DNA from 2 places in the Streptomyces sp. NPDC029466 genome. Region 2 is predicted to be linked to the other one. Evidence: riboswitches for the same ligand, from Rfam matches in the RefSeq annotation. Region 2 holds a riboswitch; the other holds the start of a gene.

Region 1 (7,559 bases), on a different contig from region 2:
CCCAGACGTCGCCCATCGGGGTCCGCTCGCCGGCCAGTTGGTCCCGCAGCTCGCGGACGAGGTCCTCGAAGGTGACGAACCGCTTGCCGGGGATGCCCTGTTCCAGGATCTGCCGCAGGGCGCGGGTGAAGACACTGCCGCCGGTGGGCTCCTCGCCGCTGAAGATCCGGCGGTTGGGCTGTGCGGCCATCAGCAGCGAGGTGGGGGTGCGGCAGGCGTGGAAGGCCTCCCCGGCGTTGCCGGCGTAACAGCACTCCAGGACGATCACGATCCGGTCGGCCCGCGCGTTGTCCAGGTAGGACAGCACCGTGTCCTGCCAGGAGACGGTTTTGTGCCGCCGTTCCGAGGCACCGACCATGAGCTGGAGATTGCCGCCGTCCGGGCCCACCCGGCCGTGGCCGGAGAAGTACACCAGCAGCAGCCCGCGGGCCTCCTGGGTGACGGCGTCCAGGGCCTGTTCGACCTCCCAGGGCTCCTGGGGCCGGCAGATGACGACCTCGCCCTTGGTGAAGAGGTCGGTGCCGGGGGCGAGCAGGACGCGTTCGAGTTCCCCGGGGTTGTCCCGCACCGCGGGCAGCGGCCGCAGGTGGCGGTAGTCGTCGACACAGATCAGCAGGGCCCGGTTGACCTTGCCCCGTGCGTCGTATTCGGACATCCGGCTCAGTCCCCGGCGGTGCTGCCGCCCCCGTTCGCCGGGCTGCCGGGATCGGGGCGTTCAGGAGCCGCGGCGCCCGGTCCCGCTTCGCCCAGCGCGCGCAGCTCGCCGTCCCCGCCGCCGACCGCCACGGCGGGCCGTTCGCCGGTGTCGCGTTCCTCCCTGCGGCGGCGCAGCCACTCGCGCAGGGCGATGCTCAGGCCCTTGGTGATCTCGGCGGCGACCGCGCCGACGACGACGAGGATCAGGTCGTCGACGCCGATGGCCATGTCGCCGGGTCCGTCGTCGCGCTCCTCCGCCGGCCGCAGCTCCCAGTCGTGCGACCGCCGGTTCAGCCAGGGCTCGCGCTCCAGCCACGCCTTGAGGTCCTCGACGTCCTGGTCAGGATTGTTGGTGCCCGTGATCCTGATACGGATCTCATGACGGTCAGCGCGCTGCGGCATCCCCCGGCCCCCTTCCGGCGGCCCCTTCGCCGCCGTGCACCAGATAGTGACGCGGGATCAGGTGCGCGGGCAACCGTCCGTGACCCCTCAGCCACGCTGTGGCGTGCGCCACAGCGCCTGCCACAGGGCAGCGTCGCAGGTCAAGGGTGAGTTGACGGCGTTCGCGGGGCGTGGTGGACTGCCGGAGCCAATCGGCGACAGCAGAGGAAGTCCGGTGCGAATCCGGCGCGGTCCCGCCACTGTCACCGGGGAGCGTTCCTCCAGCGAAGGCCACGGTCCGCCTCGCATGCGTCGGATGACGTACGCGGGACTGGAAGGCCGGAGGACACGCCGATCCGGGAGCCAGGAGACTCTGGTCGCCGTCACGTCGAGCCAGGGCGCGGACCCTGAGTGAGGACATACCGCCATGCCCGGCCGCCCCTTGAGATCGCCACTGCCCACCGCCGCAGGGCTCCTTCGGGGCCGGGCGGGACAGCACGGACGCCTTCGCACGGCGGTCTGACCCGATGCGCGGCGAACACGCGGGATATGTGTACGGCGCGGCCCTCGGCTTTCTCGGCGACCTGATCGCGGCGGATCCGCGGCGCGGCCATCCGGTGGCCGCGTTCGGCCGGGCCGCGGGTGCCGTCGAACGCCGGCTGTGGCGCGACCACCGCGGTTACGGGGCGGCTCATGCCGTGCTGTGTGCGGGCGGAGCCGCTGCCGGTGCGGCGCTGTTGGAGCGCGCTGTGCGGGGCACTGCTCCCGCTTCTTTGCTGTCGCTCCGTGGTGGCGCCGGGGTCGCGCTGACCGCGGCGACGGTCTGGGCCGTGCTGGGCGGCACCTCGCTCGGCCGGGAGGCGCGGGCCGTCGGCGGGGCGCTGACGGCGGGTGACCTGGACGTGGCACGGGAGCGGCTGCCGCATCTGTGCGGGCGCGATCCGCAGGCGCTGGACGGGCCGCAGATGGCCCGTGCGGTGGTGGAGTCGGTCGCCGAGAACACCTCCGACGCGGTGGTGGGTGCCCTGGTGTGGGGCGCGCTGGGCGGGGTGCCCGGTCTGGTGGCGTTCCGCGCGGTGAACACCCTGGACGCGATGGTGGGGCACAAGTCGCCGCGCTACCGCCGTTTCGGCTGGGCCGCGGCCCGGCTCGACGATCTCGCCGGCTGGCCCGGCTCCCGGCTGACCGCCGCGCTGACCGTACTCGCGGGCCCCGACCGGCGCGGTGCGCTGCGGGCCTGGCGGGCGGACGGCGGGGCGCATCCGAGCCCCAACGCGGGCCCGGTGGAGGCGTCGTTCGCGGGTGCGCTGGGCGTACGGCTGGGCGGCACGCTGGCGTACGGCGGGCGGGTGGAACACCGTCCGGTGCTCAACGGCGCGGCGCCGCAGGTGGCGGTGCCGGACATCGAACGGGCGGTGCGGCTCTCCCGCCGGGTGAGCGCGCTGGCACTGGTGACGACGGTGGCCGCGCGGGCCGCGGTCGGCGTGGCGCGGGCGGCGGTGGCCCGTGGGGCGGTCGCTCGTGGGGCCGGGGGGCGCGGGCGTACGGCGGGATGGGTATGCGGGCGTAAGGCGGGCCCGGTATGAGGCCGTCCGTTTTTTCCCCGCCGCCCACCCCCCTTCGGGGGGTGGGCGGGTGTAGTGACCCGAAGTCCAGGAGGAGGACCCGGTGAACGGGCGGTTGAAGGCAGCCGGCGGGGCGGTCGGCGGTGGCCTGTTGGTGGCCGGTACGACGTCCGACGCCGGTAAGAGCGTGGTGACGGCGGGGATCTGCCGCTGGCTGGTCCGGCAGGGCGTCCGGGTGGCGCCCTTCAAGGCACAGAACATGTCGCTGAATTCGTTCGTCACGCGCGAGGGCGCGGAGATCGGACGGGCCCAGGCGATGCAGGCCGCCGCGGCGCGGGTGGAGCCCACCGCGCTGATGAACCCGGTCCTGCTCAAGCCGGGCAGTGACCGCAGCAGCCAGGTGGTGCTGCTGGGGAAGCCGGTGGGCGAGCTCAGCGCCCGCGGGTACTTCGGGGGGACGTCCCAGGGGAAGGCGCAGTACGCGGGCCGCCGGGAGCAGTTGCTCGGCACGGTGACCGACTGCCTCCAGGAGCTGCGGCGTACCCATGACGCGGTGATCTGTGAGGGCGCCGGCAGTCCCGCCGAGATCAATCTGCGGCGTACCGACATCGTGAACATGGGCCTCGCACGGGCCGCCCGTATCCCGGCGGTCGTGGTCGGTGACATCGACCGCGGCGGGGTGTTCGCCTCGTTCTTCGGCACCACCGCGCTGCTGTCCAAGGAGGACCAGGCGCTGGTCGCCGGGTATCTGGTCAACAAGTTCCGGGGTGATGTGACGCTGCTGGAGCCGGGGCTGGAGATGCTGCGCGGCCTGACCGGGCGGCAGACGCTGGGCGTGCTGCCCTTCGCGCACGGGCTCGGCATCGACGAGGAGGACGGCCTGAGGGTGTCGCTGCGCGGGGCGGTGCGCGAGAGCGTGGTCGCGCCGCCGCACGGCGCGGATGTGCTGCGGGTGGCGGTCTGTGCCGTGCCGCTGATGTCGAACTTCACGGACGTGGACGCGCTGGCCGCCGAACCGGGCGTGGTGGTGCGGTTCGTGGACCGGCCCGAGGAGTTGGCCGACGCCGACCTGGTGGTGCTGCCGGGGACCCGGGGCACCGTCCGGGCGCTGGCGTGGCTGCGGGAGCGCGGCCTGGCGGACGCGATCGCCCGGCGGGCCGCCGAGGGGCGCCCGGTGCTGGGTATCTGCGGCGGCTTCCAGATGCTGGGCGAGCGCATCGAGGACGAGATCGAGTCGAAGGCGGGCGTGGTCGACGGGCTGGGCCTGCTGCCCGTACGGGTGCGGTTCGCGGCGGAGAAGACGCTGGCGCGGCCGGCCGGTACGGCGCTGGGCGAGCCGGTGGAGGGGTACGAGATCCACCACGGTGTCGCCGAAGTGAGCGGCGGGGACCAGGAGTTCCTGGACGGTTGCCGGGTTGGCTCCGTATGGGGCACGCACTGGCACGGCTCGCTGGAGAGCGACGGCTTCCGCCGGGCCTTCCTGCGGCGGGTCGCGGCGGACGCGGGCCGGGCGTTCGTCCCGGCCCCCGACACCCGTTTCGGGGTGCTGCGCGAGGAACAGCTGGACCGGCTGGGCGATCTGATCGAGGAGCACGCGGACACCGCCGCGCTGCTGCGGCTGATCGAGGAAGGGGTGCCGGAGGGACTGCCGTTCGTCCCTCCGGGGGCGCCATGAGGGGTACACACACGACGAATCCGGAGCTCGACGGCGACGTGGAGGACGACACAGCATGACGACCGCGCACAACACCACCCCGCAGTACCCCTTCACCGCGGTGGTCGGGATGGAAGATCTGCGGCTCGCGCTGCTGCTGAACGCGGTGAGCCCCGCGGTCGGCGGCGTGCTGGTCCGCGGCGAGAAGGGCACCGCCAAGAGCACCGCCGTCCGGGCGCTGTCGGCGCTGATGCCGGCCGTGGACGTGATCAGCGGCTGCCGCTTCGCCTGCGCCCCGGCCGCGCCGGACCCCGGCTGCCCCGACGGGCCGCACGGGACCGGCGGCGTCGAGGAGCGCCCGACGCGGATGGTCGAACTCCCCGTCGGCGCCTCCGAGGACCGGCTGGTCGGCGCGCTGGACATCGAGCGGGCGCTGTCGGAGGGCGTGAAGGCCTTCGAGCCGGGCCTGCTGGCGGACGCGCACCGCGGCATCCTGTACGTCGACGAGGTCAATCTGCTCCATGACCACCTCGTGGACCTGCTGCTGGACGCCGCCGCCATGGGCGCCTCGTACGTGGAGCGCGAGGGGGTCTCCGTACGCCACGCGGCCCGTTTCCTGCTCGTCGGGACGATGAACCCCGAAGAGGGCGAGCTGCGGCCGCAGTTGCTGGACCGGTTCGGGCTCACGGTCGAGGTCGCCGCCTCGCGCGAGCCCGACGAGCGGGTGGCGGTCGTCCGGCGCCGGCTGGCCTACGACGCCGATCCGGCCGGTTTCGCGGCGGACTGGGCGGCCGAGGAGGACGCGCTGCGCGGGCGGATCGCCGCGGCCAGGGAGCTGCTGCCGCGGGTGACGCTGGGCGATGCGGCGCTCCGGCAGATCGCCGCGACCTGCGCCGCGTTCGAGGTGGACGGGATGCGCGCGGACATCGTGATGGCGCGTACCGCCACCGCGCTGGCCGCCTGGGCGGGGCGGACGGACGTCCTGGAGGAGGACGTGCGGCAGGCGGCGCTGCTGGCGCTGCCGCACCGCCGGCGCCGCAACCCCTTCGACGCCCCCGGCCTGGACGAGGACAAGCTCGACCGGACGCTGGAGGAGTTCGGCGCTGACGAGGGCGCGGACGGCGACGACGATCCGGAGCCGGACGGTCCGGACGGCGGTCCCGACGGGGGCGGACCGGACGGCGGCGGCCCGGAGGGCGGCGGGCATCCGCCCCGGGACGGCGGGCCGGACGAGGCGCCGCTTCCGCCGGAGGCCGAACTCCCCCACCAGCAGGACCGGGAGGCCCCGCGGACTCCGCAGGCCCCCGAGCCCGCGCCCGAGCCGGAGAGCGCGCCGCAGGGGGGCGCGGCCGGGGAGAAGGCGGCGGTCGGGGCCACCGAGCCGTTCAAGACCCGGCGCCTGGATGTGCCGGGCCTGGGCGAGGGCGCGGACGGCCGCCGCTCCCGGGCCCGTACCGCCCACGGCCGGACGACCGGCGCCCGCCGCCCCCAAGGCGCCCTGGGCAAGCTGCATCTGGCGGCGACCGTGCAGGCGGCGGCGCCGCACCAGCGGGCCCGCGGCCGCAGCGGGCGGGGACTGGTGGTGCGCCGGGACGATCTGCGCGAGGCGGTACGCGAGGGGCGGGAGGGCAATCTGGTCCTGTTCGTCGTGGACGCCTCCGGTTCGATGGCGGCGCGGAAGCGGATGAGCGCGGTCAAGGGCGCGGTGCTCTCGCTGCTGCTGGACGCCTACCAGCGGCGCGACAAGATCGGCCTGATCACCTTCCGCGGCACCGGCGCCGAGCTGGCCCTGCCCCCGACGTCCTCGGTCGAGGCGGGTGCGGCGCGGCTGGAGCAGCTGCCGACGGGCGGCCGTACGCCACTGTCCGAGGGCCTGCTGAAGGCCCATGAGGTGCTGCGGGTGGAGCGGATGCGGGATGCCTCGCGGCGGCCGCTGCTGGTGGTCGTGACCGACGGCCGGGCGACCGGCGGTCCGGAGCCCGTCGTCCGGGCCGCCCGCGCCGCCCGGCTGCTGGCCGGTGAGGGCACCGCGTCGGTGGTCGTGGACTGTGAGGCGGGCCCGGTGCGGCTGGGGCTGGCGGGCGAGCTGGCCCGGGAGCTCCAGGGCACCGCGATCACCCTCGACGAACTGCGCGCGGACAGTGTCTCCGCGCTCGTACGGACCGTGCAGGGCAACAGGAAGGCCGCGTAATGCCGCAGGGACAGCCGTCCGTCGTACCGAACGACGGGCTCACCACCCGCCAGCGCCGCAACCGTCCGCTGGTGTTCGTCCACACCGGCCAGGGCAAGGGCAAGTCCACCGCCGCCTTCGGGCTGGCGCTGCGCGCCTGGAACCAGGGCTGGCCGGTCGGGGTGTTCCAGTTCGTGAAGTCGGCGAAGTGGAAGGTCGGCGAGGAGCGGGCATTGAAGGTGCTCGGGGAGTCCGGTGAGGGCGGCACCGTCGCCTGGCACAAGATGGGCGAGGGCTGGTCCTGGGTCCAGCGCGACATCGCCTCCAGCGAGGACGCGGCGCGCGAGGGCTGGGAGCAGGTCAAGCGGGATCTGGCCGCGGAGACCTACAAGCTGCTGGTGCTGGACGAGTTCGCCTATCCGCTGAAGTGGGGCTGGATCGACACCGAGGAGGTGGTGTCGGTGCTGCGCGACCGCCCCGGTACGCAGCATGTCGTCATCACCGGGCGGAACGCCCCTGAGGCGCTGCTGGACTTCGCCGATCTGGTGACGGACATGACCAAGGTCAAGCACCCGATGGACACGGGCCAGAAGGGCCAGCGGGGCATCGAATGGTGAACAGGGAGCACAGCGCGTGAGCAGCGGGTCGATTCCGCGGCTGGTGATCGCCGCACCGTCGTCGGGCGCGGGCAAGACGACGGTGGCCACCGGCCTGATGGCGGCGTTCGCCGAGGCCGGGCTCACGGTGTCGCCGCACAAGGTGGGTCCCGACTACATCGACCCCGGCTACCACTCCCTGGCCACCGGCCGCCCCGGCCGCAATCTGGACGCCTACCTGTGCGGGCCGGAGCGGATCGCGCCGCTGTTCCTGCACGGTGCGGCGGGCGCCGATCTCGCCCTCGTCGAGGGCGTGATGGGGCTGTTCGACGGGGCGTCCGGGATGGGCGAGCTGTCCTCGACGGCGCATGTGGCGAAGCTGCTGCGGGCGCCGGTGGTGCTGGTGGTGGACGCGTCCTCGCAGTCCCGGTCGGTGGCCGCGCTGGTGCACGGCTTCGCCTCCTGGGACCCGGAGGTGCGGCTGGCCGGGGTGATCC
Region 2 (7,559 bases):
GCACGAGACGCTGCGCAAGCGCCCGCCGTCGGAGCAGGACCCGGGCGCACGGGTGGCCCAGACCCTGATGCGGGCGTTCCGCGCGCTCCAGCGTGAGCCGCATCTCGCGGACGCGATGGTGCGCGCACTGACCTTCGCGGACCGCTCCGTCAGCCCCGAGGTGGACACCGTCTCCCGGCTGACCACCGCGATCATCCTCGACGCGATGGGCCTGGACGGCCCCGCCACCCCCGAGCAGCTCTCCGCGGTCCGCGTCATCGAACACACCTGGCACTCGGCCCTGATCACCTGGCTCTCGGGCCGCGCCTCGATCGCCCAGGTGAAGATAGACATCGAAACGGTGTGCCGCCTGATCGAGCTCACTTCGGGTGAACGGGAGGGCTGAGGCGGGGGCGGGGGGCCGCGTCAGCGCCGCGCCGGGGTTGCGTCAGTTCCGTGGCGGGGCCGGGCCGGGGGCGCGCCGGGGCCGTGGGCGTCAACCCAGCGACGCTGATCTGCGTCACGTCGCCGGGCCGTGGGCGCCATCCAGCGATGTTCGCCTCGGCTCGCCGCGCTGACAGCGCCCACTTGCGCACTCACCTCGTCGGCCCGCGCGCGTTAACGCCGCCTTCGCCACGGGTAGTTGGCCCGCAAGGGGCCCACCGGTCCCCTACGGGACTCCGCCCCACACCCCCTACGGGCGGCCCCCGGCCACGGGGCTCCCGCCCCGCACCCCGGGCCGTCGCTCCCCGGCCGTGCGGCCGTCGCTCATTCCTCCGGCGGGAAGACCGCCTCGCCGCTGTCGGCCACGGTGAGGGTGATCGCTTCCACGGGGCACCCTTCTGCCGCGGCCAGCACGCTCTCGGCGGCATCCGTCTCCGGCGCCGCCGGATGCGACTGCCGCGCCGAGTCGAGGCGGAAGCCGTCCGGCGCCGCCGCGGCACACATCCCCGACCCGATGCAGACGCTCCGGTCCACCACCACCTGCCAGCGGTCCCCCATCAGGCACCCGCCGGCAGATGGATCATCTTGTGCTCCAGGTATTCGCCGAAGCCCTCGGGCCCGAACTCCCGCCCGATGCCGGAGTTCTTGTAGCCGCCGAACGGGCCGAGCATGTCGATGCTGAAGGTGTTCACCGAGTACGTGCCGGTGCGCACCTGCCGGGCGATCTCGATGCCGTGCTCGACATCGGCCGTCCACACCGAGCCGGAGAGCCCGTAGTCGGAGTCGTTGGCGATCCGTACCGCCTCCGCCTCGTCGTCGTACGGCAGCAGACAGATGACCGGGCCGAAGATCTCCTCACGGGCGATCCGCATGGAGTTGGCGACCTCGCCGAAGAGGGTCGGCTCGACGTACCAGCCCGTGGTCTGCCCCTCGGGACGGCCGCCGCCGGTCAGCACCTTGGCGCCCTCCTGCTGTCCGAGCGCGATGTAGTCCAGGGAGCGCTGCTGCTGACGGCGGGCGACCAGCGGGCCGACTTCGGTGGCCGGATCCAGCGGGTCGCCGACGGTGAGCGCCGAGGCAGCCGCGGTGAACCGCTCGGCGATCTCGTCATAGTGGCTGCGCGGGGCGAGAATCCGCGTCTGGGCCACACACGCCTGGCCGTTGATCATCCAGGCGAACGGCACGATCCCGGCCACCGCCGCGTCCAGATCCGCGTCCGGCAGGATCACCGCCGCGGACTTGCCGCCGAGCTCCAGCGTGACCCGGCTGAGGTTGCGGGCCGCGACCTCCATCACCCGCTTGCCGGCCGCCACCGAGCCGGTGAACGACACCTTGTCCACGCCCGGGTGCCCGACGAGGTACTCGCTCACCTCGCGGTCCGCCGGCAGGATCGACAGCACGCCCGGCGGCAGCCCCGCCTCCGTCACGATCTCCGCGAGCAGGTACGCGTCCAGCGGCGTCTCCGGTGACACCTTCAGCACCACCGAGCAGCCGGCCAGCAGCGCCGGCGCGAGCTTGGCGGCGGCGGTGAACTGCGGGACGTTCCACGGCACCACGGCCGCGACCACCCCGGCCGGTTCCCGCCGCACCAGCAATGGCCCCAACACCCCGCCACGCCGCTCCTCGAACGGGAAGTCGCGGGCCACCGTGAGCGCCGCGTCCCACACCAGCATCGCGGCAAGCGACTGCACCATGACGCCGGAGGTGAACGGGGTGCCGTTCTCCGCGCTGATGACCTTGGCGATCTCCTCGCTGCGGGCCGCGAAGGCGTCCTTGATACGGGTCACCACCGCGATCCGGTCCGCCAGCGGGGCGTTCGCCCACACCCCGGACGCGAAGGACGTACGGGCCGCGGCCACCGCTCGGTCGACGTCCGCTCGCGAGGCATGCGGCACCCGGCCGATGACCTGTTCGGTGTGCGGCGAGACGACCTCGATCGTGTCCCGGCCGGCCGGATCGACCCACTCACCGCCTATGTAGAGCTTTCCGTGCTCGACGAGGTCGCTCATCGCTGCCGCCTCCTGCGGGTCGGCCGCCTGTTCCGGCGGTCCCTGCCGGTTCGCTGTCGTTGCGGTTTCGCTGTGCGTTGCCGGCTCAGTGCTGTTGCCGGTGCGCTGTCGGTACCGGTGCGTTGTCGTTGCCGGTGCGTTGTCGTTGCCGGCTGTCGGTACGGGTTCGCTGTCGTTGCCGAGTTGACGCCTCGGGCACGCTTGCTGACGAGGCATCAGGCCACTCAATCCCCCAGGAACTGATACCAGTTCTAGTTGGAGGAGTCCACGGCGCCGACCGAAACCCAACTGGCCATGCCAGAAGGGGCACTTCAAGCCGCTTTGAAACCAGTTCTAGTTATAGTGAGGCCGGGTACCGGGTGTATGCCACACCGAGAGGGGTCCGGGATGACCGCGCAGGTGACCGACCACAAGGGCGGAGTGTGGAGCATCGCCGTCCCCATCCCGGACAACCCGCTCGGCCACACCCTCGTCCACCTCCTGGAGACCGACCGCGGGCCCGTGCTCATCGACACCGGCTGGGACGACCCGGACTCCTGGGACGCCCTCGTCGCCGGCGTCACCGCCTGCGGGTTCGCCCTCACCGACCTCCACGGCGTCCTGATCACCCACCACCACCCCGACCACCACGGTCTGTCCGCCAAGGTCCGGGAGGCCAGCGGCGCCTGGATCGCGATGCACGCCGCCGACACCGCGGTGGTCCGCCGCACCCGCGCGGCCGAACCGGGCCAGTGGCTCGACTACCTGCTCGCCAAGCTCACGGCGGCGGGCGCACCGGACGACCATCTGGCGCCCCTGCGGAAGGCCCGCGCCACAGGAGGCGGCCGGAAGCTGCCCGGCCGGCGGGCCGCGCTGCCGGACCGCGGCATCGACCCCGGCGAACTGCTCGATCTGCCGGGGCGCCGGGTTCGCGCCATCTGGACACCCGGCCACACCCCCGGCCATGTGTGCCTCCATCTGGAGGAGGAGCACCCCTCGGCACGCACGCCCGGCTTCGGCCGGCTGTTCTCCGGCGACCACCTCCTGCCCGGCATCACCCCGCACATCGGCCTGTACGAGGCTCCGGACGACGAGGGGAGCCCGCCCGGCCCGCACGGCATGGAGGGCCCGGGGGAGAACGCCGACCCCTTGGGCGACTACCTCGACTCGCTCGAACGCGTCGGCCGGCTCGACCCCGCCGAGGTACTGCCCGCCCATCAGCACGCCTTCACCGACGCCGGCGGCCGGGTGCGCACACTCATCGCCCACCACGAAGAGCGGCTGACCCAGCTCAGATCCCTGCTCCAGGAACCCCGCACCGTCTGGCAGCTCGCCATGGCCATGGAGTGGAACCGCCCGTGGGAGCAGATCCCTTACGGGTCCCGCAACATCGCCGTCTCGGAGGCCGAGGCCCATCTGCGCCGGCTGGTGAAACAGGGGCGGGCGGAGTGGGTGCCAGGGTCGGATCCGGTGCGATATCAGGCGGTGTGAGGGGGCGGGGCGGGCCTCCCGCGTTGCCTCTGTCCTGGTTCGTGCAGCTTCTTGACTGCTGTGTACCCGGGGTCAGGGTCGGGACCGGCCGGTGGCCCCCTCCCCGCTCGTGCCTGGATCCCGCCCTGCTCGTGCCCAGCCGCCCGACCGTCCCGCCGTGCCCGCCACCCGTCCCCCCGTACGCGGCCCCAGGGACCCGCCCCCTGCGCGGCTCGCGCGCCGCTCCGCCCCGCTCGTGCCGGATTCCGTCGGCTCGTACGCGCGAGCGAGCGCATGCCGGGTGCCGGTTAAGGTGTGCGGGACAACTTCATCCGTACCCGATCGGGGGAAGCCGGTGGAAATCCGGCGCTGACCCGCAACCGTGAGGACGGCCCGTCCGTACCGCGCCGGCTGGCCCGGCGGGAAGGCCGTACGAGCCGGAGCACCCGAGGGGGCACGACCAAGGCTCCCGCCGCCGGAACCGTCCGCCACAGGGACGGCCGGTGCGCGGCACCGTCGAGGTATACGGAGCTGAGCCCGGTGCCGCCGCGTCCGCGATCCAAGGGGATCGCCGCGCGGGCGGTCGGCCGAGCACGGCTGCGTACATCGCCGCGACCCGACCCGAGAGGCACCGACCCGATGGCCCCCATGGCTTCCATGGCTCACCAGGCCCCCCTGACGCACCCCGTCGCCTTCCTGGCGCGCCGCGCCGCCACGGCGCTGGCGGCCGCGGCGGTGCTGGGCGCGGCCGCTGCCCCCGCCGCGTACGCCGACGACGCCGCCCCGTCCGCGGCCCCCAAGAAGCTGCCGGACGGCCTGTACGGCACCAAGGACCCGCAGTACGACGGGGTGTGGCGGCAGTCGCTCGCGCTGCTGGCGCAGGACACGGTGGGGGTGCGGCCGGCCGCGTCCGGCGTGCGCTGGCTGGTCGGGCAGCAGTGCGCCGACGGCGCGTTCACCGCCTTCCGCGCCGAGCCCGGCAAGCCCTGTGACGCCAAGACCATGCGGGACACCAACCAGACGGCCGCCGCGGTGCAGGCGCTGGCCGCGCTCGGCGGGCACGGCGCCACCGTGCAGAAGGCCGTGGGCTGGCTGAAATCGGTGCAGAACGACGACGGCGGCTGGAGCTCGATGCCCGGTTCGGCCAGCGACGCCAACTCCACGTCCGTGGTCATCGGCGCGCTCGCGGCGGCGGGCGAGAAGCCGCGGTCGGTGACGTCGAAGAAGGGCGGCAAGACCCCGTACGACGGGCTGCTCACCTTCCAACTGGGCTGTGACGCGAAGGAGGGCGAGCGCGGCGCGTTCACCTTCCAGCTCAAGGGCGCCGCCCCGAACGCCGACGCCACCGCGGCCGCCGCGACCGGAGCGCTCGGCAAGGGCTTTGTCGTCGAGCCCGCGGATCAGCGGGCGGACGCCCCGGTCAAGCCGCTGAACTGCAAGGACGGCGGGGACGAGAAGAAGGACGATCCGGAGCGGGCCGCGGCGGGCGGTGACGCCTACCTCGTCGCGCAGCTCGACAAGAACGGGCAGCATCTGCTCTCCGCGATGCCGGGCGCCGAGAAGCAGCCCGATGTCGGCAACACCGCCGACGCCGTGGTGGCGCTGGCGGCCGGCGGGCACGGTGCCGCTGCCGCAAAGCCGCTGAAGTGGCTGGAGAAGAACGCCACGGGCTGGGCCAAGCAGAACGGGCCCGCCGCCTACGCCCAGTTGGTGCTGGCCGCGCACGCCACCGGCACCGACCCGCGTTCCTTCGGCGGCACCGACCTGGTGGCCGCGCTCAACGCCACCGGCCCCGAGCCGGCCGCCGCGGCGAAGAAGGACACCGGGGACGCCGACGACGCCACGGACGGCGGCGGCATCGGGGTGTGGTGGGTCATCGGTGTCGGTCTCGCCATCGGCGCCGGTATCGGGTTCCTGCTGAGCAGCCGTAAGAAGAATCAGCTCTGATGCGGCGGACCAGGATCGCCGGCGCCCTACTGCTGGCCGGTACGGTCACCGGCCTGGCAGCCGGGCCCGCGCAGGCGCAGGAGTACCGCTACTGGTCGTTCTGGGACGGCAAGGGCAGCTCCTGGGCGTATGCCACCGAAGGGCCGGCCAGTCAGCGGCCGGCCGACGGCGCGGTCGAGGGCTTCCGCTTCACCGTCGGCGCCGACTCCGCCGGGGCCGGTAAGCCGCGCCCGGCCGCCGACTTCGACGCGATCTGCCGCGACACCCCCGCCAAGGACGGCCGCAAGCGGATCGGCATCGTGCTGGACTTCGGCACCGCGGCGGACGCGCCCGCCGGCGAGCGGCCGCCGGCGGCCAGGTCGGAGTGTGCGCAGGTGCCGGAGGACGCCTCGGCGGGCGAGGCGCTGGCGGCGGTCACCCGGCCGCTGCGCTATCACGCCAACGCCTTGCTGTGTGCCATCGCCGGCTACCCGAAGGCGGGTTGCGCGGAGGCGGTGAACGGGTCGAAGGACGGAGCGAAGGGCGGAGCCAAGGGTTCCGCGGCCTCGGCTGCGTCGTCCGCGGGGGTGGCGGAGGACCGTGCCGACGGGGGTGGTGGAAGTGGCGACGGGGGGCCGTCCGCCGGACTGCTGGGCGGGGCCGCGGCCGTTGTCGCGCTGGGTGCGGCAGCGGTGTGGCAGGCACGCCGCCGACGCGGATGAGCGCACCGCAGGCGACCCGTACCACCGCGCTGCACGCCGGCGCCTGGTGGCTGTGGGCGCTGGGCCTGGCCACCGCGGCCTCCCGCACCACCGATCCGCTGCTGCTGGGGCTGCTGGTGGGCGTGGCCGGGTATGTCGTCGCGGCACGTCGTACGGATGCGCCATGGGCCCGTTCGTACGGCGCGTTCGTCAAACTCGGGCTGGTGGTGATCGTCATCCGGCTGGTCTTCGCCTTCTTTCTCGGCTCGCCGATCCCCGGTACGCACACCCTTGTCACGTTGCCCGAAGTGCCGCTGCCGGACTGGGCGAAGGGCGTCCGGATCGGCGGCCGGGTCACCGCGGAGGGCATGGTCTTCGCCCTGTACGACGGGCTGAAACTGGCCACTCTCCTTATCTGTGTGGGCGCCGCCAATGCGCTCGCCAATCCGGCCCGGCTCCTGAAGTCCCTGCCCGGTGCGCTCTATGAGGCGGGCGTCGCGGTCGTGGTGGCGATGACCTTCGCCCCGAACCTGGTCGCCGACGTCCAGCGGCTGCGCGCCGCCCGCCGGCTGCGCGGGCGCCCCGACCGCGGGGTCAAGGCGCTCCTCCAGGTCGGACTGCCGGTACTGGAGGGCGCGCTGGAGCGCTCGGTGGCGCTGGCCGCGGCCATGGACGCACGCGGCTACGGCCGCAGCGCCCAAGTACCGCCCGCCGTACGCCACCTCACGTCCGTGCTCACCCTCGGCGGGCTGCTCGGTGTCTGCGCCGGAACCTACGGGCTGTTGGGGGACACCGGAGGCGGCTACGGGCTGCCGCTGCTGCTCGCGGGGCTGGCGGCGGCACTCGCCGGGTTGTGGCTCGGTGGCCGCCGCTCGGTGCGCAGCCGCTACCGGCCCGAGCGGTGGGGCGCCCGCGCCTGGCTGGTCGCGGGCTCCGGCATCGCCGTCGCCGCCCTGATGATCTGGGCGAACGACTATGCGCCGGCCGCGCTGCATCCGCCCGCTGTCCCGCTCACCACCCCCGTTCTTCCCCTCTGGCCGGCCGTTTCCGT

The links. Region 2 has a riboswitch for cobalamin ahead of ACZ4XD_RS00595 (prenyltransferase/squalene oxidase repeat-containing protein). Riboswitches for the same ligand answer to the same signal wherever they lie in the genome.
Region 1: it holds a riboswitch for cobalamin, as region 2 does, so the genes downstream of both, ACZ4XD_RS17005 (cobalamin biosynthesis protein) here and ACZ4XD_RS00595 (prenyltransferase/squalene oxidase repeat-containing protein) in region 2, are expected to answer to the same signal.

What each region holds. Positions count from the first base shown of each region.
Region 1 is NZ_JBVHZH010000020.1:9,098-16,656, forward strand. It holds gene ACZ4XD_RS16995 (caspase family protein) at 1-655, opposite strand, end outside; gene ACZ4XD_RS17000 (effector-associated constant component EACC1) at 661-1,098, opposite strand; cobalamin riboswitch at 1,302-1,451, shown strand; gene ACZ4XD_RS17005 (cobalamin biosynthesis protein) at 1,605-2,663, shown strand; gene ACZ4XD_RS17010 (cobyric acid synthase) at 2,746-4,317, shown strand; gene ACZ4XD_RS17015 (putative cobaltochelatase) at 4,373-6,487, shown strand; gene cobO (cob(I)yrinic acid a,c-diamide adenosyltransferase) at 6,487-7,083, shown strand; gene ACZ4XD_RS17025 (cobyrinate a,c-diamide synthase) at 7,100-7,559, shown strand, end outside.
Region 2 is NZ_JBVHZH010000001.1:132,975-140,533, forward strand. It holds gene ACZ4XD_RS00575 (TetR family transcriptional regulator) at 1-385, shown strand, start outside; gene ACZ4XD_RS00580 (ferredoxin) at 748-981, opposite strand; gene ACZ4XD_RS00585 (aldehyde dehydrogenase) at 981-2,432, opposite strand; gene ACZ4XD_RS00590 (MBL fold metallo-hydrolase) at 2,820-3,902, shown strand; cobalamin riboswitch at 4,176-4,297, shown strand; gene ACZ4XD_RS00595 (prenyltransferase/squalene oxidase repeat-containing protein) at 4,521-5,828, shown strand; gene ACZ4XD_RS00600 (SCO2322 family protein) at 5,828-6,529, shown strand; gene ACZ4XD_RS00605 (CbiQ family ECF transporter T component) at 6,526-7,559, shown strand, end outside.